DNA from 3 places in the Pseudomonas coleopterorum genome. Region 3 is predicted to be linked to each of the others. Evidence: predicted binding sites of a transcription regulator. Region 3 holds the regulator's gene; each other region holds the start of a gene.
The links. Region 3 encodes FliA, which starts transcription of late flagellar genes. Its sites were predicted from a motif close to CTAAAGTTTNNNNNNNNNNNGCCGNTAA; they were not measured.
Positions count from the first base shown of each region.

Region 1: a site for FliA is predicted at 2,975-3,002, ahead of BLV18_RS05560 (flagellar protein MotY). Genes of this name have one in related genera too.
Region 2: a site for FliA is predicted at 2,245-2,272, ahead of BLV18_RS14530 (methyl-accepting chemotaxis protein). Genes of this name have one in related genera too.

Region 1 is NZ_FNTZ01000001.1:1,243,963-1,251,692, reverse strand. It holds gene BLV18_RS05570 (hypothetical protein) at 78-626, shown strand; gene BLV18_RS05565 (argininosuccinate synthase) at 703-1,920, opposite strand; gene BLV18_RS05560 (flagellar protein MotY) at 2,018-2,938, opposite strand; gene pyrC (dihydroorotase) at 3,069-4,115, shown strand; gene rnt (ribonuclease T) at 4,112-4,786, shown strand; gene BLV18_RS05545 (bacterioferritin-associated ferredoxin) at 4,934-5,155, shown strand; gene bfr (bacterioferritin) at 5,354-5,830, shown strand; gene grxD (Grx4 family monothiol glutaredoxin) at 5,935-6,276, opposite strand; gene BLV18_RS05530 (PlzR type 4 pili assembly inhibitor) at 6,410-6,703, opposite strand; gene argF (ornithine carbamoyltransferase) at 6,983-7,730, shown strand, end outside.
Region 2 is NZ_FNTZ01000001.1:3,257,209-3,264,938, reverse strand. It holds gene BLV18_RS14545 (winged helix-turn-helix transcriptional regulator) at 1-218, shown strand, start outside; gene BLV18_RS14540 (SDR family NAD(P)-dependent oxidoreductase) at 257-955, shown strand; gene BLV18_RS14535 (DMT family transporter) at 970-1,935, opposite strand; gene BLV18_RS14530 (methyl-accepting chemotaxis protein) at 2,318-4,300, shown strand; gene BLV18_RS14525 (sensor domain-containing diguanylate cyclase) at 4,345-5,910, opposite strand; gene BLV18_RS14520 (hypothetical protein) at 6,325-6,759, shown strand; gene BLV18_RS14515 (DUF7125 family protein) at 6,756-7,730, shown strand, end outside.
Region 3 is NZ_FNTZ01000001.1:2,980,739-2,988,468, forward strand. It holds gene BLV18_RS13305 (chemotaxis protein CheA) at 1-1,284, opposite strand, end outside; gene BLV18_RS13310 (protein phosphatase CheZ) at 1,343-2,131, opposite strand; gene BLV18_RS13315 (chemotaxis response regulator CheY) at 2,151-2,525, opposite strand; gene fliA (RNA polymerase sigma factor FliA) at 2,739-3,485, opposite strand; gene fleN (flagellar synthesis regulator FleN) at 3,479-4,312, opposite strand; gene flhF (flagellar biosynthesis GTPase FlhF) at 4,431-5,750, opposite strand; gene flhA (flagellar biosynthesis protein FlhA) at 5,762-7,730, opposite strand, start outside.

The sequences.
Region 1 (7,730 bases), 1.7 Mb from region 3:
ATCCTACGCAGCCCTGCGGGCCTACTACTATCGGTGGACAAGCAACCATCGGCCGCATGCGGCCCTGCGAGGCATTCGTGGCCCACAAGAAAATCACCCGCCCCAACCCGCTCGGCATCATCGCCCTGTTCACGGCGATGGTCGAGGCATCCGCCTTGGCCAGCCTGCCCTTTCTGGATGAAACCAGCCAGACGATCTATATATGGTTTCTGGTGGGCTTTCCAACGTTTCTGGCCATTCTTTTCTTCGCCACGCTCAACTTCAATCGCCGAGCGCTTTACTCTCCATCGGACTTTGAAAGTTCGGCGTACTTTCTGGAAAGTCTGGATACCGAAGTGGATTTTCATAAACTTAATATCGACAATCGGGTGACGCTGGCGCATAACGACTTGCACATCATCGACACCAGTACTCTGCCAACGCGGGCGCGCATGACCGCCAATCTTGAACGGCTGGCAGCTGCGCTCGAGACGCGCAAACACGCCAGACCTCTGCTGATCGTGCTGGTAGGACATTGTCCCCCGCCACCCTTGTCCAATGCGCTGGCGGCGCGACTGGCCAGGCTCAATTGCCAGGTCGCGGCGTTGCAACCGAACCGGCTGAAGTGGACCGTGCTGTTGGGATAATAAAAAACCCCGGTCGAAACCAGGGTTTTCGAGACACGCCTGGCGGGTGTCGCGACCGCTGCTATGAAAACGGCTGTCAGAACAACGTGCGACCCTTGTTCGCGGCAATCCGCATACGCAAGGCGTTGAGCTTGATGAAGCCCGCCGCGTCGGCCTGGTTATAGGCGCCACCGTCTTCCTCGAAGGTTGCGATGTTGGCATCGAACAGCGAGTCATCGGACTTGCGGCCAGTGACGATCACGTTGCCCTTGTACAGCTTGAGCCGGACCACACCGTTCACGTTGACCTGCGAGGCGTCGATCATCTGTTGCAGCATCACGCGCTCAGGGCTCCACCAGTAGCCGGTGTAGATCAAGCTGGCGTACTTGGGCATCAGCTCGTCCTTGAGGTGCGCCACTTCGCGATCCAGGGTAATGGATTCGATGGCACGGTGGGCGCGCAGCATGATGGTGCCGCCTGGGGTTTCGTAGCAACCCCGGGACTTCATCCCCACATAGCGGTTCTCGACAATGTCCAGCCGGCCGATGCCGTGCTCGCCGCCAATGCGGTTCAAGGTGGCCAGAACGGTGGCAGGTGTCATGTCGACGCCGTCCAGCGCGACGATGTCGCCATTGCGATAGGTCAGCTCCAGATACTGCGGGGTATCCGGGGCGTTCTCCGGCGAGACGGTCCAACGCCACATGTCTTCTTCGTGCTCGGTCCAGGTGTCTTCCAGCACGCCGCCTTCATAGGAGATGTGCAAAAGGTTGGCGTCCATCGAGTACGGCGACTTCTTCTTGCCGTGGCGCTCGATCGGAATGTTGTGCTTCTCGGCGTAATCCATCAGTTTTTCACGCGAGAGCAGGTCCCACTCGCGCCATGGCGCGATAACCTTGACGCCCGGCTTGAGCGCGTAGGCGCCCAGTTCGAACCGCACCTGGTCGTTGCCCTTGCCGGTGGCGCCGTGGGAGATGGCATCTGCACCGGTTTCGTTGGCGATTTCGATCAAGCGCTTGGCGATCAACGGCCGCGCGATGGAAGTGCCCAGCAGGTATTCGCCTTCGTACACGGTGTTGGCACGGAACATCGGGAACACGAAGTCGCGCACGAACTCCTCGCGCAGGTCGTCGATGTAGATTTCCTTGACGCCCATGGCCTGCGCCTTGGCGCGTGCCGGCTCGACCTCTTCGCCCTGGCCGAGATCGGCAGTGAAGGTCACTACTTCACAGTTATAAGTGTCCTGCAGCCACTTGAGGATCACCGAAGTGTCCAGGCCGCCGGAATACGCCAGAACGACCTTGTTTACGTCCGCCATGCCATCACTCCACGGGGTTCTACGGAAAGCCGTCGATTCTACCGCCCAAGGCTACGAATTTACAGGGGCGCGACAGCTTTGGTTGAACAAGCGACAGTCACAATGGCTTCGCTGGCGGCTTGTCGGTGGCCAGAACGGCGGGCGAATCGGCGGCCGGGACAGCGCTTGGCGGCGCCTCCACACGAGACAACTCGATGCTCACGCGACGGTTTCGGGCCCGGTTGGCAGCATTGCTGTTGGCCACCAGCGGATAGCTTTCGCCGTGAAAGCGCAAGGTGATCTGGCTTTCGCTCAGGCCATGGGCCAGCAGGTAGTCCTGAACGGCCAGCGCCCGGCGCCTGGACAGGTCGCGGTTCACCAGGCGGTTGCCGCTGTTGTCCGAATGGCCGTCGAGCTGCACGTGATTGACGCTGGGATCGGCTTTCATGAAGGCCAGCAGCTTGTCCAGACGCGCCTTGGCCGGCGCGTCGAGTTCGAGACCGCGGGGAAAGCCCACTTCGCTCAGGCGAATCTGGTCGTAGTTCATCGGCAACAGCTTCGCCGCACAGGCCTGGTACTCGCCGAAAGCCTGGCCGAAGCGTGCCGACAGCAGGCGGATCTCTACCGGCTGTCCGCCGGACTGGCTGCGTATCAGGGTCATGCGCCCTTCCAGCAGCCCATTCATCAGACCACTGGCCTGGCTTTGGGAGCTGGTCAGCAGGGCTTCGCCATGGCCCAGCCGGACGCTGCCCAGGTTGATGTCGCCGCGGCCCGGCTGCCAGGGTGCTGCAGCAGCCAGAAGAGTCGCAGAGCCTGTGCCCAGCAGACGGCTGGCCGAGTTGAGGCGAAATACCGCCTGCTCACCCGCACGCCGCACGAATTCCGCCGAGCCGAAATTGGCAACCGGCTGGCCCAACCGGCACTCGAACTGATCGCCCGCCACTTTCCACTCGACGTTCTCCAGACGCGTCTGGAAATTCATCGCCAGGGCCGGAAGGCTGGCAAACACACTGAGCAGGGCAAGATAACGCTGGCGCACGACAGGCTCCACGGGTTCGAACGGGGTACTTCCAAGGTATCGGACATGGCCTGCAAAACTTGATAGCGGATGCCGTGGGCGGCGTTTTCCGGTAGCATTCGCGGCGAGTTCGAACCGCCTGGAATCCCCAATGTCCGACCGCCTGACCCTTCTGCGTCCCGACGACTGGCACATACATCTTCGTGATGGTGCCGTGCTGCCGCATACCGTGGCCGATGTATCGCGGACCTTCGCCCGCGCCATCGTCATGCCCAACCTGGTACCGCCGGTGCGCACCGCCGTCGACGCCGATGCCTATCGCCAGCGCATCCTTGCCGCACGCCCCGCAGGCAGCGCCTTCGAACCGCTGATGACCCTGTACCTGACCGACCGCACCAGCGCCGCCGACATCCGTGCCGCCGCCGCTTGCGGATTCGTCAAGGCGGCCAAGATGTACCCGGCCGGGGCCACCACCAATTCCGATTCCGGGGTCACGAGCCTGGACAACATCACCGAGGCGCTCGAAGCGCTCAGCGATGCCGGGATGCCCCTGCTGATCCACGGCGAAGTCACCCGCGGTGACGTCGACGTGTTCGACCGCGAGAAAATCTTCATCGACGAGCACATGCGCCGGTTGGTGGAGCGCTTTCCCACGCTCAAGGTCGTCTTCGAGCACATCACCACCGCCGAGGCCGCCGAGTTCGTCAAGGCGGCTCCGGCCAATGTCGCCGCGACCATCACACCTCAGCACCTGCTGTACAACCGCAATCACATGCTGGTGGGCGGAATTCGGCCGCACTTCTATTGCCTGCCGATCCTCAAGCGCAACACCCATCAGGTCGCCTTGCTAGACGCCGCCACCAGCGGCAGCGGCAAGTTCTTCCTGGGTACCGATTCGGCGCCCCATGCCCAGCATGCGAAAGAAACCGCTTGCGGCTGCGCCGGTTGCTACAGTGCCTACGCTGGCATCGAGCTGTACGCCGAGGCGTTCGAGCAGCGCAATGCCCTGGACAAGCTCGAGGGCTTCGCCAGCCTGCACGGCCCGGACTTCTACGGCCTGCCCCGCAACACCGACACCATTACCCTGGTCCGCGACGAGTGGACCGCCCCAACCAGCCTGCCCTTCGGTGAGCAGGTCGTCATTCCGCTGCGCGCCGGTGAAAAACTGCGCTGGCGCCTGCTGGAGAAAGATGCGTGAGTGAAGACAACTACGACGACGAAGACACGGGCAATGCTGGCACGGGCTCGCGCCATCCCATGGCCGCCCGTTTTCGTGGCTACCTGCCGGTAGTCGTGGACGTGGAGACTGGCGGCTTCAATAGCGCCACCGATGCCCTGCTCGAGATCGCCGCGACGACCATCGGCATGGACGAGAAAGGCTTCGTGTTTCCCGACCACACCTATTTCTTCCGCGTCGAACCGTTCGAAGGGGCCAATATCGAGGCCGCAGCGCTGGAGTTCACCGGTATCAAGCTGGATCACCCCCTGCGCATGGCCGTCAGCGAGGAGACAGCGCTGACCGACATCTTCCGCGGCATCCGCAAGGCGCTCAAAGCCAACGGCTGCAAGCGCGCGATCCTGGTGGGCCACAACAGCAGCTTCGACCTCGGCTTTCTCAATGCTGCCGTCGCGCGAACCGACATGAAGCGCAACCCGTTCCATCCCTTCTCAAGCTTCGACACCGCCACCCTGGCAGGCCTTGCCTACGGTCAGACCGTTCTGGCAAAAGCCTGCCAGGCTGCGGATATCGACTTCGATGGTCGCGAAGCCCACTCTGCGCGCTACGACACGGAAAAGACTGCCGAGTTGTTCTGCGGCATCGTCAACCGCTGGAAGCAGATGGGCGGCTGGCAGGACTTCAACGATTGAGCACCTGCGCAGGAGCTGCCGGCAACGGCCGGCACTCCTGCACCGTTCATCGCTTGTCACAAGCGTAGTCGCGAGTTGTTTTGACAAGCATTCTCATTAACATTAGGATCGTCCGCACTGAAACCAACACAGCGGCGGTTCTTACGTATGTATGTCTGTCTTTGCCAGGGTGTCACCGATGGTCAGATTCGCGATGCAATCTACGAAGGCTGCTGCAGCTATCGTGATGTCCGCGAAACCCTTGGCGTTGCCACTCAATGCGGTAAATGTGCCTGCCTTGCCAAGGAAGTGGTACGCGATACGCTGACGCAAATCCAGACTGCCCAGGCATCCACCCTGCCCTACCCTGTGGAATTTACACCTGCCTGAAGCAACCCCATTCGAGAAACCGGGCCATGCCCGGTTTTTTTATGTCTGAAATACAATGACTTAGCAACAAACGCGGAACTCAGTCATTCTTATTCCGATTAATTTTCATATAGTATTCAATAACTTAGGTTTGACATGGCAACTTCCTGAGGCCAAACTTCGCGCTATTACTCCTATTCCCGCGCAGGCTCTCCGACCATGAAAGGCGAAATCAGCGTCATCCAGCATCTCAACAGAATCCTCGGAAACGAGCTGGTCGCCATCAACCAATACTTTCTGCATGCCCGCATGTACGAAGATTGGGGTCTGAACAAGCTGGGCAAACACGAGTACAAGGCATCCATCGATGCCATGAAGTACGCCGACAAGCTGATCAAGCGCATTCTCTTCCTCGAAGGGATTCCCAACCTTCAGGAACTGGGCAAGATCCTGATCGGTGAACACGCCAGCGAAATGCTCGGCTGCGACCTGAAAATCGAATACAAGGGTCTGGCCGATCTGAAAGGCGCCATCGCCCACTGCGAGACTGCCGGTGACTTCGGTAGCCGTGAAATGCTCGAAGACATCCTCGAAGGCAAGGAAGAGCAGATCGATTGGCTGGAAACCCAGCTGAGCCTCATCGACAAGGTTGGAATCGAGAACTACCTGCAGTCGAGCATGGGCGAAGAAGACTGATCCCACTGCGCTGCCGAAGCGGCACCATGAAAAAGCCCCGCGCTGTGTGAACAGGCGGGGCTTTTTTCGTTCCTGGCCGACTTGAATGTCGGCCACTCACGGGATCAGGCGTCGGCTTTTGGCTGAGCGGCCTTGGCCGAAGCTTCCTTGACCAGGGTCTGCAATTCACCGTTGGCAGCCATCTCGGCCACGATGTCACTGCCGCCTACCAGTTCACCGGCCACCCACAGCTGCGGGAAAGTCGGCCAGTTGGCGTACTTGGGCAGGTTGGCGCGAATTTCAGGGTTCTGCAGGATGTCGACGTAGGCGAATTTCTCGCCACAGGCCATGATCGCCTGCGAAGCCTTGGCCGAGAAACCGCACTGAGGCGCGTTCGGCGAGCCTTTCATGTAAAGCAGGATTGTGTTGTTGGCAATCTGCTCTTTGATCGTTTCGATAATATCCATGGAGCACCTCGCTCGGCTTGTCTATCCGACACTGTCGTCGGCACGGTGAGGCATTGTAACGGAAAGCCGAGCGCAACGCTCGGGCTCTTGCAGCGCGGGGCGTTGGGACAAAAGCTTGCGGTGGTCGACCGATTCAGTTCATCGGCACAGAAGAAGGCAATGCCTGCATCTGGATTTCCAGCACCGTCTCGACTTCTTCCTGGGCAACATGCACGCCGGTCAGTTCGCCGATGAGTCGCCAGTGGTCGTCCAGTCCGGTACTGATGGTCGCCATGCGATCGATCATGTGTTTGCCGGCCGAGCGAGTGACCTCGTCGGAACTGCGCAGCAGCTCGAACGACATGGAGGTCATGGACGCCGTCAGGTGGGTCAGGGTGCGGGCGGTCAGACCCAGCAGCTCCAGCAGTTGTTGTTCTTTCGATTCCATTCCGCAAACTCCGTGTGCTTCTCAATACGCATTTATAACTCACAGACGATGTTTAGGAAACGTCAGATGGTCGGCAGAAACATCCAGCGATGGAAACCTCTGGAAACTTGTGCGCGCCGGTTAAAACTTCAGCGGCTATTGGTAAAAGGCGACAGTTCCTTATAGGATGGCGCCTTCCCTTATTTCGTCGCCCCGTGCGGCTTTCGCCGCAGGTCTCACTCGTTTTTCCGAAAAACCTGTTTTCGAGCACCTGCGGTCCGTGGCAAAAGGTAGTCAATGATGAGCGCAAGGCACTTTCTCTCCCTTATGGATTGCACGCCCGAAGAGCTAATCAGCATCATTCGTCGAGGCATCGAGCTCAAGGACCTGCGTCAGCGCAGCGTGCTGTTCGAGCCTTTGAAGAACCGCGTACTGGGCATGATCTTCGAGAAGTCGTCGACGCGCACCCGCCTGTCTTTCGAAGCCGGCATGATCCAGCTCGGTGGCCAGGCCATATTCCTGTCCCCGCGCGACACACAGCTGGGCCGCGGCGAGTCCATCGCCGATTGCGCCATCGTCATGTCGCGCATGCTCGATGCGGTGATGATCCGCACCTTCGCCCACCAGACACTGACCGAGTTCGCGGCCAATTCGCGCGTACCGGTGATCAACGGTCTGTCCGATGACCTGCACCCCTGCCAGCTGCTGGCCGACATGCAGACGTTTCTCGAACACCGCGGCGCCATCCAGGGCAAGACCGTGGCGTGGATCGGTGATGGCAACAACATGTGCCACAGCTATATAGAAGCGGCCATCCAGTTCGATTTCCAGCTGCGCATCGCCTGCCCCGAAGGTTTCGAGCCGGACGCACGCTTCGTGGCCATGGCACCGGAGCGCGTCAGCGTGGTCCGCGATCCTCGCGAAGCCGTGCGTGGCGCCCATCTGGTGAGCACCGATGTCTGGACTTCCATGGGCCAGGAAGAGGAAACCGCACGGCGTTTGAAACTGTTCAAGCCCTTCCAGGTGACCCGCGAACTGCTCGATCTGG
Region 2 (7,730 bases), 280 kb from region 3:
ACGCCGATGGTGAGCGAATTGTTTTCACCGATTCCCAGAACGGCAGACGTATCAGGCCCGTGTCGATCTGCGCGGACGACGGCCGCGTGCTCGGTCCCGGCGACTTGCGAGCCCAGTTCGGGCCTGGGGTAGGGAGTGGCGAGTCTGTACCCCGTCGACCCGTGACTCCGGCAGCCGTCTCGGGCGGCTTGATCGGCAGCGACAGTTCGGAGCATTGAGCACCCCCATTTCACTTCCATGCAAAAAGGAGCTACCCATGAGCAATTCGAACAAGCCATTGGCCTTGGTGACCGGGGTCGGCCCTGGCACAGGAGCGGCAATTGCCCGACGCTTCGCCGAATCGGGTTATCGCGTGGCCATGCTGGCGAGAAATGCGGAAAGACTGGCGCAGTTGGAACGCGAGATCCCACATTCCATCGCGGTCCCCTGCGACGTGACCCATCACGAGGACCTGGCGAGTGCGATCCAGCGGATCGGAAATCCCGATGTGGTGATCCATAACGCCGTAGGCGGGGCTTTCGGCACATTCACCGAGGTCGATGCAGACGTCTTGCAGCGCAACTTCGAGATCAACACCATGGCGCTCTTTCACCTGGCACGACTGACGACACCGGCCATGATCGAAGCAGGTCGGGGTGCTCTGATCGTTACCGGCAATACCTCTGCGCTGCGTGGCAAAGCAGCCTTCGCAGGTTTTGCGCCCACCAAGGCAGCCCAACGCATTCTGGCCGAGTCCTTGGCCCGCGACCTGGGGCCCAAGGGTATCCATGTTGCCTACCTGATCATCGATGCCGTAATCGATGTGCCTTGGCAGCGCGAACTGCGTCCCGAAGCCCCGGATGATTTCTTTATCTCCCCGGCGTCGATCGCCGGCGAAGTCCATCACTTGGCTCATCAACCAAAGGATGCGTGGTCGTTCATAGCAGAGGTACGCCCCTTCCACGAGCCCTGGTAACCACTGCTTCCCTACTAGCTCGCCTTGGATGCCACGACACTGGGCATTTGTGCCCGTGTCACCAGTGCGATACCGGCGCACACGAGCACCAAGGCGGCCAGGTTCTTCCATTCGAAAATGCTCTCGCCCAGAAACAGTGCCGAGAGCGCGGCGCCGAACACCGGCACCAGAAACGCGAACACGCTGACCCTGCCAACCGGATTGTATTTGAGCAGCAGGCTCCACAGCGTGAATGCCACCGCCGACAGGAGGGCCAGGTAAACGAGCAAAAGGGTGGAGGCTGGTGTCATGTGACCCAGAGTGCCGCCAGTGGCATAGCCGCCCACGAGCAAAGCCATGCCGCCAATGGCCAGTTGCCAGCCGGTCATCACCATTGCATCCATGCGGTGGGAAACGTATTTGCCATAGATGGACGCGGCCGACAGCACGAACGCAGCGATCACGATGAAGCCCTCACCGTGCAGCGACGGCAAGGCATCGAGCGGACCCGCGCCGGCGTTGACGGTCAATACACCGGCAAAACCGAGCAGGCAGCCCACGCTTTTGCGCGTGGACAGTTTGTCGTTCTGATAGGCGAAGTGCGCCAGCAGCACACTGAAAAAGGTGGTGGTGGCATTCAGAATCGACGCGCGCAGGCCCGTGGTGAAGGCCAGGCCGATGTAGAAGAACACGTATTGCAGGCCCGTTTGCAGGATACCCAGCAGGGCCACCTGGCCAAACGTGTGTCGGCTCAAGCGCAAGACCGGCTTGCCCATGATGGCGGCGAGCAGCAACAGGCACAGGCCGGCCAGCAGAAAACGATAGCCTGCAAAAATGAGCTTGGACGACACGTCGTGCGGAGCAATCTGGAGCATCTCGTAGCCGTTCTTGATCGCCGGGTAAGAGCTGCCCCACAGGGCACAACACAGGGTGGCCAGAAGCAATACGATTTTAGGGTCAGAGAGAAACTGCGATACGTTGCGTGCGGCAGGTGCGTTCATGGGGCGACCCACGATTCGACGACGCAAGAGGTGTTTTCACCGCGCAGAACACGCGGGCCACTGGCGCGGTCGCGTGGAGTATGGAAGGTTTCGGGGCAGGCAGGCAGCGATGAGTCCATCCGGGCGATCTCCATGATCTTATTTTTATGGAGGTGCAGTAATACCCTCTGATAAGACATCGTACAAGTGACTCGGTGAGCCGGAGGCATCGGTGACGACCTCGGCGATGGGGGCCATAGAGTTCCGTCGGCTCGTAATCAATCATTCTTCAGCACAACCCTGACATCGGGGTATTTCTGAAAACTGGCCCTCATGCAGCAGCACTCCGCGCCGATAAAGTCTTACAAGACCAACAATTCCAAACATCGCGGATGCATCCCCTATGCTGCAGACCATTCAAGCTCGCTATACCGCTACCTTCGTCGGCTTCGTGCTGCTGATCGCCGTGCTCACGGCGGTCGGCATCAACTACTTGATCACGCCCAGCCTGACGAGCACCGATGAACGCAAACTGGTCACTGAAGCGGGGGAAATCAGTGCCGTCATCAAGGGTGAACTGGCCCGGGTGCAGGCGCAGCAGCGCGTGATCACCGAAACGGTTCCGCAACTGGACAGCGACAGTATCGACCGCCTGCTACCCAGCATGGTCAACCAGTACGGAGAATCGAAAGTATTCGGCGGTGGCATCTGGCCTCTGCCGAACAAGCGTACCGAGGGCCGGGCCAAGCACAGTACGTTCTATCATCGAGATGCCAGCGGCAAGCTCATCGTCAATACGCACTGGAACTCGCCCGAATCGCAGAATTACTTCGAGCAGTCCTGGTATCTGGGTGGTCTCAAGGCGCCTGCAGGGCAGTGCAATTGGGCGGCCGCCTATCAGGATGACGCCAGCCCCGAGCCGCGCACCAACTGCGCGATGGCCATCACCAAGGAGGGCGCCGCCTATGGCGTGGCGACCGTCGACGTGACCCTGGGTTTCTTCAATGACCTGATCGCCCAGAAAGAACGCGAGATCAACGCCGAGCTGATGATCGTCGAAAGCGACGGCAAGGTCCTGAGCAACCAGCCCGAGATCCCCGGCAACATCGTACTCAAGAACCTTGGCGACCTGGCCGGCCAGTATCCTTTCGCAGCGGCCTTGCAAGGCTTGCTGAAAACCCCGGGTGCCACCCGCTCGACGTTCATGGGCAGCAGTGGCAAGGAGTACACCCTGTTCCTCCTGCCTGTCGAAGGCACGCCATGGAAGATGGCTGTCGCGCAACCTACCCAGATACTGACGGCGCAGAGCAGCCATGTGCTCAAGACCCTGGCGATACTGCAGATCCCGATGGTGGTCATCATGCTGCTGGTGATCGTCTTTGCCCTCAGGCAACTGATGAACCGTTTGGCGGTGCTCAAGACCAATATCGATACGTTGTCGGCGGGTGATGCCGACCTGACCAAGCGCATCGTGATCCGCGCCGAGGATGAAGTGGGCGCGGTGGGCCACTCCATCAACCGCTTCATCGTCTATTTGCAGAAGATGATCACAGAAGTGTCGGACTCCTCTTCGTTGATCGCCGAGGGGATCGAACAACTGCGCGGGCAGTCCCGTGGCACCAACAGCATCCTGACTCGCCACGCCAGCGAAACCGATCAGGCTGTGACCGCCATCACCGAAATGAGCTCGACCGCCGATGACGTCGCCCGTAATGCGGCGCAAACGGCGAGCATGACGCAGGTCGCGAGCGAAAAGGCCCGCCATTCCAAAGTAGTAGTGGAGGATGCGTCCAGCAGTGTTCGCGAACTGATTTCGGAGGTGGAAGAGGCGACCAGCAAGGTCAGGGCGATGGAGCACGATGCCCAGCGGATCAACTCCGTGCTCGGCGTCATCGGCGATATTGCAGGGCAGACCAATCTGCTCGCGCTCAACGCGGCAATCGAAGCGGCACGGGCAGGTGAACAAGGTCGCGGTTTTGCCGTGGTTGCGGATGAAGTCAGGGCGCTTGCAGGGCGTACCCAGACCAGTACCTCGGAGATCAACGAAATGCTCACTCGTCTGCAGCACGGTGTAAGTGCCGCAGTGGTGGCGATGGAGAACACCAAGGAGCGTTGCCAGGCCACGGTCGACAAGACGTCCAGGGTCAACGAAGGCTTGGACGGGATGACCGAGTCGGTGGTGCGCATCAATGACCTGAGCACTCAGATAGCCACGGCGGCTGAAGAGCAAAGTGCCGTCAGCGAAGAGATCAACCGCAACATGGTGGCGGTGCGGCAGATCGTCGATGAATTGGTCGCCGGTGGCGCGCAGAGCGAGAGCAGCACGTCGGCTCTCGCCGCGTCCAACGCCAATCTCATCGCGGTCGTTCGACGCTTCAAGGTGTAAAGGTAGGGCCTGCCTCCGTGGGGGCAGGCCGCATCCTCGAGTATTCAGATCACCGGGCTGGTCGTGTAGGGGCTGCTTGCTTGCATACCGAGCAGCTCGTTGGCCTCGACGCAGTTTCGACCTCGTTTTTTGGCGCGATAAAGCAGCCGATCCGCCTCTTTCAGGGCCGCGGTGTAGGCGTCTTGTTTCGGCGCAGTGATTGCCACCACGCCCAGACTCACCGTGACGTTGCCCAGGGGGCTGGCTGAATGCGCTATGCGGGCATCGAAGATGGACTGCCTGACCTTTTCGGCCACGCTGAGCGCACCGGCGAAATCCGTTTCGGGCAATAGGATCACGAACTCTTCGCCACCATAACGCGCTGCAAGATCGCCCGCTCGCTGCACGGCGGCGCCGATAAGGCTGGCCACCTCTACAAGGCAATCGTCACCCCGGACATGCCCATAGTGGTCGTTGTATTGCTTGAACCAATCGATGTCCAACAGGATGATCCCGAGCGTCGACCGATTGCGGCTGGCCCGTCCCCATTCCTGTTGCACGGCGACGTCGAAGCGGCGCCGATTGGCCAGGTGCGTAAGGCTGTCGGTCTGCGCGATGATCTCCAGTTCGTTCTGGGCACTCTGCAACTCGCTTTCTGCGGTGATCAGCTGCCGGATCTGCTTGTACAACAACAGGCTCAACACGATCAGCGCCAGGCAGATCAGGGCCAGTATCCCCACCGAGCGATAGGCATACGCCCACCAGGGCGCGAAGACGTGGTGAGAAGACACGCCGGCAGCCGCGACCATGGGCAGGCCGGCCACGCGACGGTAGGCATAGATTCTTTCCACGCCATCCACCAGCGATTTGGTTACGGCAATACCGCTGTCGCTCTGGGGAAGGTAGCGCGAGAAAATCTCGCCCTTGGCCAGATTGGTGGTCATCAGCGCGGTCAGGGTCGGGCGTCGAGCCAGCAGATCGCCGTTGTTGAGCGCCAGGAAAATCACGCCCTGATCGTCTACGTCCATTCTCTCGAAGAAGTTCTGGAAATAAGCCACAGGCACCGTGGCCAATACCACGCCGGCAAAACTGCCGTCCGGACCATCGATGCGTCGGCTGATCGGGATGACCATGTCGCCGGTGAGGCGACTTTTCACGATGGAGCCGATTTGAACCGAGCGGTCCTTATGGTCGCGGTGATAGATGAAATAGGGTCGATCACTGTTGTCGTTGCTTTGCAGTCCTTGGGAGAAGGAATTGACTATCCAGTTGCCTTGAGCGTCGTAGATGAAAAGCCCCTGTATGGATTCCATTTCCGCCACGTCCTGAGCCATCAGCCTTGCCAGGCGATCTCGCTCACCAATGGCCAGGCCGTCGTGCTCCACGCGTTCCACAAGATCGCGCAGAGTATTGTCGGCCTGGCGCACCGTATCCTGTGCTTGCTGTTCAGCGGCACGAACGACGTTCGACACGGCCACCTTGGCGGTCGCCACACGTTCCTGCCTGGACAGGTTCATTTGCCAGGCCGTCGCCAGGATCAGGGACAGGCACACCAGCGCAATGAAACCGATCAAGGCTTTGGTCAGCGACGACGGCGAAAGTCTGGCGGGGGTGAAGTGACGTAATTTCATATTGATGTCATAGGATTGGCGGCGAACCGGACCGATGCAGTTTTCGTACCGATCGGCCGGGTTCATGAGGGCGGCTGTTGGAAATGAACGCCATGTGCGAGATCTTGTGTTTCCTGGCAAACCCTGAATCGTGCACTGTCGACCGACGTCCCTCGCTATAGGGTCATGCAATACCGCTGCTGTTTCTCTCTTCTATATAATCGGCTAGTTATACAAAACGGTGTACTAAATTGCTCACTCAAGATTTATCTGTACAAGAGTTTGCATAAGAATTTGTATTAAAGCCGTTATATCCCAAGAGCGATGCGAACAGCAATCGACTCATCAAGGCTTTTCATCAGATGAAACCCCTTTATTCAACCCTGGTGGCCTGAAAGGTGTACCCTCAACACACACTTATCAGAATCTACACTCATGTCACCTGAAACCGGAGCGAGCCAGAAGATCTCAGCAGCCTTGGCGCATCGGGTTGGCAGCCTCGTTGACAATTTTCAAATCGCCGATGCGATCATTTCCATGTTCGAGGATATCGATGCCACCCTCACGCCAATCATTGGGCCGAAAGGCGTTGCTGCTTTATACCGTCGCAGCCTGTTCTTGTGCATGTCGACCCATCCGGATTATGCAGAAAGATACAAGGGACTCGCAGCTGCGATGAACCTGACGCAACTACGTTCACTTTTGAGCGAGCAAGAAAAGACCGATGCAGTCATGTTTAGCGAGCAATTGCTGAAGACATTCTACGAGCTCCTCGCCACCCTGATCGGACGATCACTGGCTGCACGATTGCTACTGGACGTGTGGGGAAATTTTCTGAGCGGCCCAGATCCGCAGGACACACCACAATGAGTACCAAAGTCACCATCAACCGCCTCAAGACCGGCGTGCCAGGCTTCGATGAAATCCTCGGCGGGGGGCTACCCGAGTTTTCGTTCAACCTGATCGCAGGTCCACCTGGATGCGGGAAAACCACGCTGGCGCATCACATGATGTTTGCCTTGGCGACGCCTGAGCGTCCGGCCATTTTCTTCACCGTGCTGGGCGAGCCGCCGCTCAAGATGCTGCGCTATCAGCAGCAGTTCGATTTCTTCGACGAGGAAGCGGTCAATACGTCGATCCGCTACGTCAACCTGGCAGACGATACCCTCGCCGGTGACCTGGACGAGGTCCTTCGACGCATTGTCAGCGAGGTGGAAACCCATTCCCCTGCGTTGGTGTTCGTGGATTCGTTTCGGTCGGTGGTGTTGGCCAGCGAAACGGAATGCAATCCGAACAACAACCTGCCTCAGTTCGTGCAACAGCTGGGCATGTTGATGACCACCTGGCATGCCACGACATTTCTGCTGGGCGAGTACTTCAACGAGCTGGACAGCAACCCCATCTTCACCGTGGCCGACGGATTGATCTGGCTTCGCCAAAGCGTCCAGCGCAACTCGATGGTGCGCAAGATGGAAATCATGAAGATGCGCGGGCAACCGACGCTGCCGGGTTTGCACACGTTCCGTATCGGCCAGGGCGGCGTCACTGTGTTTCCACCGGCCTCGGTAGGCAACCAGCAAAACGATGCGCTCTTCCAGGGTGACGTCGCGCAACGATTGGGCATGGGCGTGGCCCATCTGGACGAGATGCTGGGCGGTGGTCTTCCTCAGGGCTACTCCCTGTTGGTTGCCGGCCCCTCGGGTTCAGGCAAGAGTCTGCTGGCGGCGGCGTTCCTCGAGGAAGGCGCGCGTTGTGGCGAGAAAGGTGTCATGGCGGTTTTCGAACAACGGCCAAGCCACCTGCGCAGCGCGGAACTGACTCGCCTGATCCAGAACGATCAG
Region 3 (7,730 bases):
GCGCGGGAAGCGCCCGAAGACCTTCTTGATCGGCTGCATCCGCGTCTTCATCACGGCGGTCTGCAGGTCGGCGGTGACCACGTCGAGGTTGGAGACCGCCTTGGACATGGCCTCGTCGCTGCTGTTGGCGCCCAGGCGGACCAGGCGGTTACGCACCAGCACCAGTTCGCCGACCATATTCATGATTTCGTCGAGGCGCGCGGTGTCGACCCGCACGGTCGTCTCGGCTTCGCTGGCAACCGGTTTCTCGGCCACCGGCGCACGTGCCGGAGCGGCCTCGGCCTTGCGCGGGGCCGCAACCGGCGCCGCTACGGCAGAAGTCGGCTGCGCGTCGGGCAGGCTGGCAACATCGCTGAACTTGCCCTTGCCGTGCAGCTGGTCGAGCAATGATTCGAATTCGTCGTCGGTGATGTTATCGCTCACCGGAGCCGGGGCTTGCACTTCGGCGGGCGGTTGCGGCTTGACCGCATCGGCGGTGAACGCACCCTTGCCATGCAACTGGTCGAGCAGCGCCTCGAACTCGTCGTCGGTGATCTCGTCGCCCGGTGCCGGGGCAGCCGTTGAAGCCGTTACGGTATCAACGGCTGGCGTATCGGCAACTTCCGAGGCAACCGGCGCTGTGGAAGCAGGCGCCAACGCGTCGACGGCGAACTGACCCTTGCCGTGCAGTTGATCGAGCAGCGATTCGAATTCGTCGTCGGTGATCTCGTCACTGACCGGCACATCGGGCACAGCAGTGGCTGGCGCAGCAGCCTGCGCCTTGGCAGCACCCAGAGAGTCGAGCAACTGCTCGAATTCGTCATCGGTGATGTCGTCGCCAGGCGCCGGAGCCGGTGCAACGACCGGTGTCGCCACGGGCGGTGCAGCCGTCACTGCGGGTGCTGCGACGGCCACTGCCGGCTCGGCCAGACGCGCCAGCGCATCGAGCAGCTGCGCACTGGCCGGCGTGACCGGGGCGCGCTCGCGCACTTCGGCGAACATGCCATTGACCGCGTCCAGGGCCTCGAGCACAACGTCCATGAGTTCCGAGTCAACCCGGCGCTCACCCTTGCGCAAGATGTCGAAGACGTTTTCGGCGATATGGCAGCACTCCACCAGCTCGTTGAGCTGGAGGAAGCCGGCGCCGCCTTTTACAGTGTGAAAACCGCGAAAAATTGCGTTGAGCAAGTCGGCATCATCGGGACGGCTTTCCAGCTCGACCAGTTGTTCGGACAGTTGCTCGAGAATTTCGCCGGCCTCTACCAGGAAATCCTGAAGGATTTCTTCGTCGGCGCCGAAGCTCATGTGGATGCTCCCTGGAATACGTGATTAACGGTCAACACAGTCAGACGCAGGCGGTGGCCTAGAAGCCCAGACTGGACAGCAGATCGTCGACATCGTCCTGACCGGATACGACGTCTTCACGTTTATCGGCATGAATCTGCGGACCTTCACCCTTGGCAGGATGTTTTTCTTGATCTTTTTCGGCACGAAGCTTTTCGTGGTCGTGCTGGATGCCGGCGAAGCGGTCCACCTGGCTGGCCATCAGGACCAGTTTGAGCAGGTTGCTTTCCACTTCGGTGACCAACGCGGTAACGCGCTTGATGACCTGGCCGGTGAGGTCCTGGTAATCCTGTGCCAGCACGATGTCGTTGAGGTGGCTGGCCACTTCACGATTGCCCTGCTCGCTGCGGGTCAGGAATCCGTCCACCCGGCGGGCCAGTTCGCGGAACTCGTCGGCGGCCACTTCGCGGCGCATGAAGCGCTGCCAGTCGGCGCTCAAGGCGCTGGCCTCGGTGCTCAGCGTATTGAGCACAGGCGTGCTCTGCTCGACCAGGTCCATCGTCCGGTTGGCTGCGCTCTCGGTCAGGCGCACCACGTACGACAGGCGTTCGGTCGCGTCGGTGATCTGCGACACCTCTTCGGCCTGGGGAATGGTCGGATCGATCTGGAAACTGACGATGGCGCTGTGCAGCTCGCGGGTCAGCTTGCCGACTTCCTGATACAAACCGCGATCGCGGGTCTGATTCAGTTCGTGGATCAATTGCACCGCTTCACCGAAACGGCCTTTCTCAAGGCTGTCGACCAGCTCGACGGCGTGTTTCTTCAGGGTCGACTCGAAGTCCCCCAACGTGCTTTGTTTGTGGTCCATTGCGCCCCCATTGCAGACTTCAGCTATTGACGCGCTCGAAAATCTTTTCGATTTTTTCTTTCAGCACTTGCGCAGTGAAAGGCTTGACCACATACCCGTTGACCCCGGCCTGGGCGGCTTCGATGATCTGCTCGCGCTTGGCCTCGGCGGTCACCATGAGCACCGGCAGGTGCTTGAGGCGGTCGTCGGCGCGCACCTGGCGCAGCAGATCGATGCCCGACATGCCCGGCATGTTCCAGTCGGTGACGAGGAAATCGAAGTTGCCGCTGTGCAACATCGGCAAGGCGGTGTTGCCATCGTCGGCCTCGGCGGTGTTGGTGAAGCCCAGGTCACGCAGCAGATTCTTGATGATGCGCCGCATCGTCGAAAAATCGTCGACGATGAGGATTTTCATGTTCTTGTCCAATTAGACCTCCAGCAGTCTTGAACACGCCCAGCCTCTGAGCGTGCATAACAATCGAATTCGCCTGAGCCACTTGCCGCTGCAGATCGCTTACACGCGCTACGCCAACGGGCCTCTTCGCGGGCAGAGCCCGCTCCCACATAGGTCGAGACTGTGGGAGCGGGCTCTGCCCGCGAAAAAGCCCGCACCGATCTCGCCGTTCCTTCAGCGTGCCCGCCACTCTCCCAAGCGCCCGCGCAGTCGCGCGGCGCACTGGCTGTGCAACTGGCTGACGCGCGATTCGCTGACACCCAGTACCTCGCCGATTTCCTTGAGGTTCAACTCTTCGTCGTAATACAGCGACAACACCAGCTTCTCGCGTTCGGGCAGGTTGGCGATGGCCTCGGCCAGCGCACCCTGGAAGCGCTCGTCCTCCAGATCCCGCGAGGGCTCCAGCGAACCGCTGGCGCCGTCTTCGTGCAGCCCCTCGTGTTCGCCGTCCTGCAGCAGGTCGTCGAAACTGAACAGGCGGCTGCCCAAGGTATCGTTCAGGATCCCGTAGTAATCATCCAGACTCAGATTGAGTTCGGCCGCAATCTCGTGATCTTTAGCGTCGCGACCGGTTTTTGACTCGATTCGGCGAATGGCATCACTGACCATGCGGGTATTGCGGTGCACCGAACGCGGTGCCCAGTCACCCTTGCGCACCTCGTCGAGCATCGCGCCGCGAATACGAATGCCGGCATAGGTCTCGAAACTGGCCCCTTTGCTCGAGTCGTACTTGGTCGAAACCTCCAGCAGGCCGATCATGCCGGCCTGGATCAGGTCTTCCACCTGCACGCTTGCCGGCAGTCGCGCCAGCAGGTGATAGGCAATGCGCTTGACCAGCGGCGCGTATTGCTCGATCAGCTGATGCTGCTGCGAGTCGCGCGACGCCTTGCTGTACATACGGTATCCGCTGGCGCTCATGATACGGGCCCTGCACTGGTTTGCTGCACCAGGCGTTCGACGAAGAACTCCAGGTGGCCGCGGGGATTGGCCGGCAATGGCCAGGTGTCTACCTTCTGCGCGATGGCCTTGAAGGCCAGCGAGCATTTGGAGCGGGGAAACGCCTCGTAGACGGCGCGCTGCTTCTGCACGGCCTTGCGCACCGACTCGTCGTACGGCACGGCGCCGACGTACTGCAGGGCCACGTCGAGGAAGCGGTCGGTCACCTTGGTCAGCTTGGCGAACAGGTTGCGGCCTTCCTGAGGGCTCTGCGCCATGTTGGCCAGGACCCGGAAGCGATTCATGCCGTAGTCGCGGTTGAGCAGCTTGATCAGGGCGTAGGCATCGGTGATCGAAGTCGGCTCGTCGCACACCACCAGCAGCACTTCCTGGGCCGCGCGTACGAAACTCACCACGGAGTCGCCGATACCGGCAGCGGTGTCGATGATCAATACGTCGAGGTTGTCGCCCACGTCGCTGAAGGCCTGGATCAGGCCTGCATGCTGGGCCGGGGTCAGGTGCACCATACTCTGGGTGCCGGAGGCCGCCGGCACCACGCGAATGCCGCCAGGGCCCTGCAACATCACGTCACGCAGTTCGCAGCGACCTTCGATCACGTCGGCCAGGGTGCGCTTGGGGGTCAGGCCCAGCAATACGTCGACGTTGGCCAGGCCAAGGTCGGCGTCCAGCAACATGACCCGGCGGCCGAGCTCGGCCAACGCCAGGGACAAGTTCACTGACACATTTGTCTTGCCGACGCCGCCTTTGCCGCCGGTCACCGCGATCACCTGTACGGGATGCATGCTGCCCATGTTCGTTCTTTACCTTGTCTAGACCGAGGCCACACCAGTGGCTGCCAGTTCGATTGCTCGAGTAATTCCTGGCAACCCTACGATGCAGGAAGATTGTGCTTGCCTAACGTTCTTCACCTCAGCCAACTCGCTTGTCGGGGCTGTGGTAGAGACCTGCGAACATATCGGCCATGGCCTCTTCGCTGGGCTCTTCTTGCATCTGCACGCTCACCGCGCGGCTGACCAGCTGGTGCCGCCGCGGCAGATGCAAGTCGTCGGGAATGCGCGGCCCATCGGTGAGATAGGCAATCGGCAGTTCCTGACTGATGGCCAGGCTCAGCACTTCGCCGAGACAGGCCGTTTCATCGAGTTTGGTCAGGATGCACCCGGCCAGACCGCAACGTTTGTAGCTATGGTAGGCCGCGGTCAGCACCTGCTTCTGGCTGGTGGTCGCCAGCACCAGGTAGTTGCGGGCGTTGATCCCACGTCCGGCCAGGCTTTCGAGCTGCATGCGCAGGGCCGGATCGCTGGCCTGCAGGCCGGCGGTGTCGATCAAGACCACGCGCTTGCGCAGCAGCGGCTCCAGGGCCTGTACCAATGACTGGCCCGGATCCACCTGAGTCACCGAAACGTTGAGAATGCGGCCCAGGGTCTTGAGCTGTTCCTGAGCACCGATACGAAAACTGTCCATGCTCACCAGAGCCACGCTCTGCGAGCCGTATTTGAGCACATAGCGCGCCGCCAGCTTGGCCAGGGTGGTGGTCTTGCCCATGCCGGCCGGGCCGACCATGGCGATCACGCCACCTTCTTCGAGCGGTTCGACGTCCGGCGTGCGAATCATACGCGCCAAGTGCGCCAGCAGCATCCGCCAGGCCTGCCGTGGCTCGTGAATTTCACTGGTCAGGCTGAGCAGTTCGCGAGCGATCGGGCCAGACAGGCCGATGCGCTGCAAGCGCCGCCAGAGATTGGCCTGGGCCGGCTTGCTGCCCTGCAGCTGCGTCCAGGCCAGGGAGCCGAGCTGCACTTCGAGCAACTGGCGCAGACCGTTGAGTTCCGAACGCATGGAATCGAACACGCGCTGGTCGACCGCAGGCTGAGGCGCCGGTGCGGGCTGGGTACGTGCTGGCTCTTCGCGACGCGGCTCCACCAACGGCTCGGCGGCGGTCAACGGCAGGCCGGCGACCAATTGACGATTGGTGGCGGCGTCGGTTGCGCCACGGGTGCTCAGTTCGGCCTGGGCGGAGACGATGCGCGACTGGGTCTTGCGCAGCTCTTCTTCCAATTCCAGGTTCGGCACGCGCGGGGCCAGGGCCGACAGCTTGTAGTCCAGGGCAGCGGTCAGCTCGACGCCGCCGGCAATGCGACGGTTGCCGATGATGGCAGCGTCGGCACCCAGCTCATCGCGGACCAATTTCATGGCCTGACGCATGTCGGCGGCGAAAAATCGCTTCACTTGCATAACCCACTACCTCAGCCGTTGGGCCCTACTGTCGCTACGATGGTGACTTGCTTGTTATCAGGGATTTCCTGATAGGCCAGTACGTGAAGGTTGGGGATCGCCAGGCGACCGAAGCGTGACAGCATCGCGCGGACCGGACCGGCCACCAGCAGTATCACCGGTTGGCCCTGCATCTCCTGCCGCTGCGCCGCATCGATCAGGGATCGTTGCAGCTTTTCCGCCATGCTCGGTTCCAGCAAAACGCCTTCTTCCTGACCCTGACCAGCCTTCTGCAGACTATTTAGCAATATCTGTTCCAACCTTGGCTCCAAGGTGATAACTGGCAGCTCCGGCTCAACGCCTACAATGCTTTGCACGATGGCACGGGACAAACCGACCCGTACGGCCTGGACCAGCGCGGCGGTATCTTGACTCCGATGACCGTTGTTGGCGATCGCTTCGGCGATGCTGCGAATGTCGCGCACAGGCACCTGTTCGGCCAACAGCGCCTGCAACACCTTGAGCAGCGAGGACAGCGAAAGGATGCCTGGAACCAGCTCTTCAGCCAGCTTGGGCGAGCCTTTTGCCAGAACTTGCAGCAGTTGTTGCACTTCTTCGTGACCGATCAGCTCATGCGCGTGTTTCTGCAGAATCTGATTCAAATGCGTGGCCACTACCGTACTGGCATCGACCACGGTGTAGCCGAGGGATTGCGCCTGGCTGCGCAGGTTGACGTCGATCCACACCGCGTCCAGACCGAACGCCGGATCCTTGGCGGTGATGCCGTTGAGCGAGCCGAACACTTGACCCGGGTTGATCGCCAGTTCGCGATCCGGATAGATCTCGGCTTCGGCCAGGATCACACCCATCAGCGTCAAACGATAGGCGCTGGGAGCAAGGTCAAGGTTGTCGCGGATATGAACCGTCGGCATCAGGAAACCGAGGTCCTGGGACAGCTTCTTGCGCACACCCTTGATCCGCGCCAGCAGCTGGCCACCCTGGTTGCGGTCCACCAGGGGAATCAGGCGATAGCCGACTTCCAGGCCGATCATGTCGATGGGCGTCACGTCGTCCCAGCCCAGCTCCTTGGTTTCCTGGGTGCGCGTCGGCGATGGCAACAGTTCCTGTTGGCGCTGAACTTCGGCCAGGGCCTGGACCTTGACGTCGTTCTGCTTCTTCCACAACAGGTAGGCGGCGCCACCGGCGATGGCACCCAGGGTGATGAAGGCCAGGTGCGGCATGCCGGGCACCATGCCCATGATGGCCATCAGCGCGCCGGAAACGGCCAGCGCCTTGGGGGAGGCGAACATCTGCCGCTGGATCTGCTTGCCCATTTCCTCGGAGCCCGAGGCACGGGTGACCATGATCGCGGCTGCGGTGGAGAGCAGCAGCGAGGGCAACTGCGCCACCAGGCCATCACCGATGGTCAACAGGGCATACACCTTGCCCGCTTCGGCGAACGGCATGTTGTGTTGCAGCATACCGACCAGCATGCCGCCGATCAGGTTGATGAAGAGGATGAGCAAACCGGCGATGGCGTCGCCGCGGACGAATTTGCTGGCACCGTCCATCGAGCCGTAGAACTCGGCTTCGGCCGCCACTTCGCCGCGACGAGCCTTGGCCTGGTTCTGATCGATCAGGCCGGCGTTGAGGTCGGCGTCGATGGCCATCTGTTTGCCGGGCATGGCGTCCAGGGTGAAACGCGCGCTCACTTCCGAGATACGCCCGGCACCCTTGGTAACCACCACGAAGTTGATGATCATGAGGATGGCGAACACTACGATACCGACGATGTAGTTACCGCCGATCACCACCTCACCGAAGGCCTGGACCACCTTGCCCGCAGCGGCGTGGCCTTCCTGGCCGTGAAGCATGATCACCCGCGTCGACGCGACGTTGAGCGCGAGGCGCAGCAGCGTGGCCACCAGCAGGATGGTCGGGAACACGGCGAAATCCAGCGGCCGCAAGGCGTACACACACACCAGCAGGACGACGATGGAC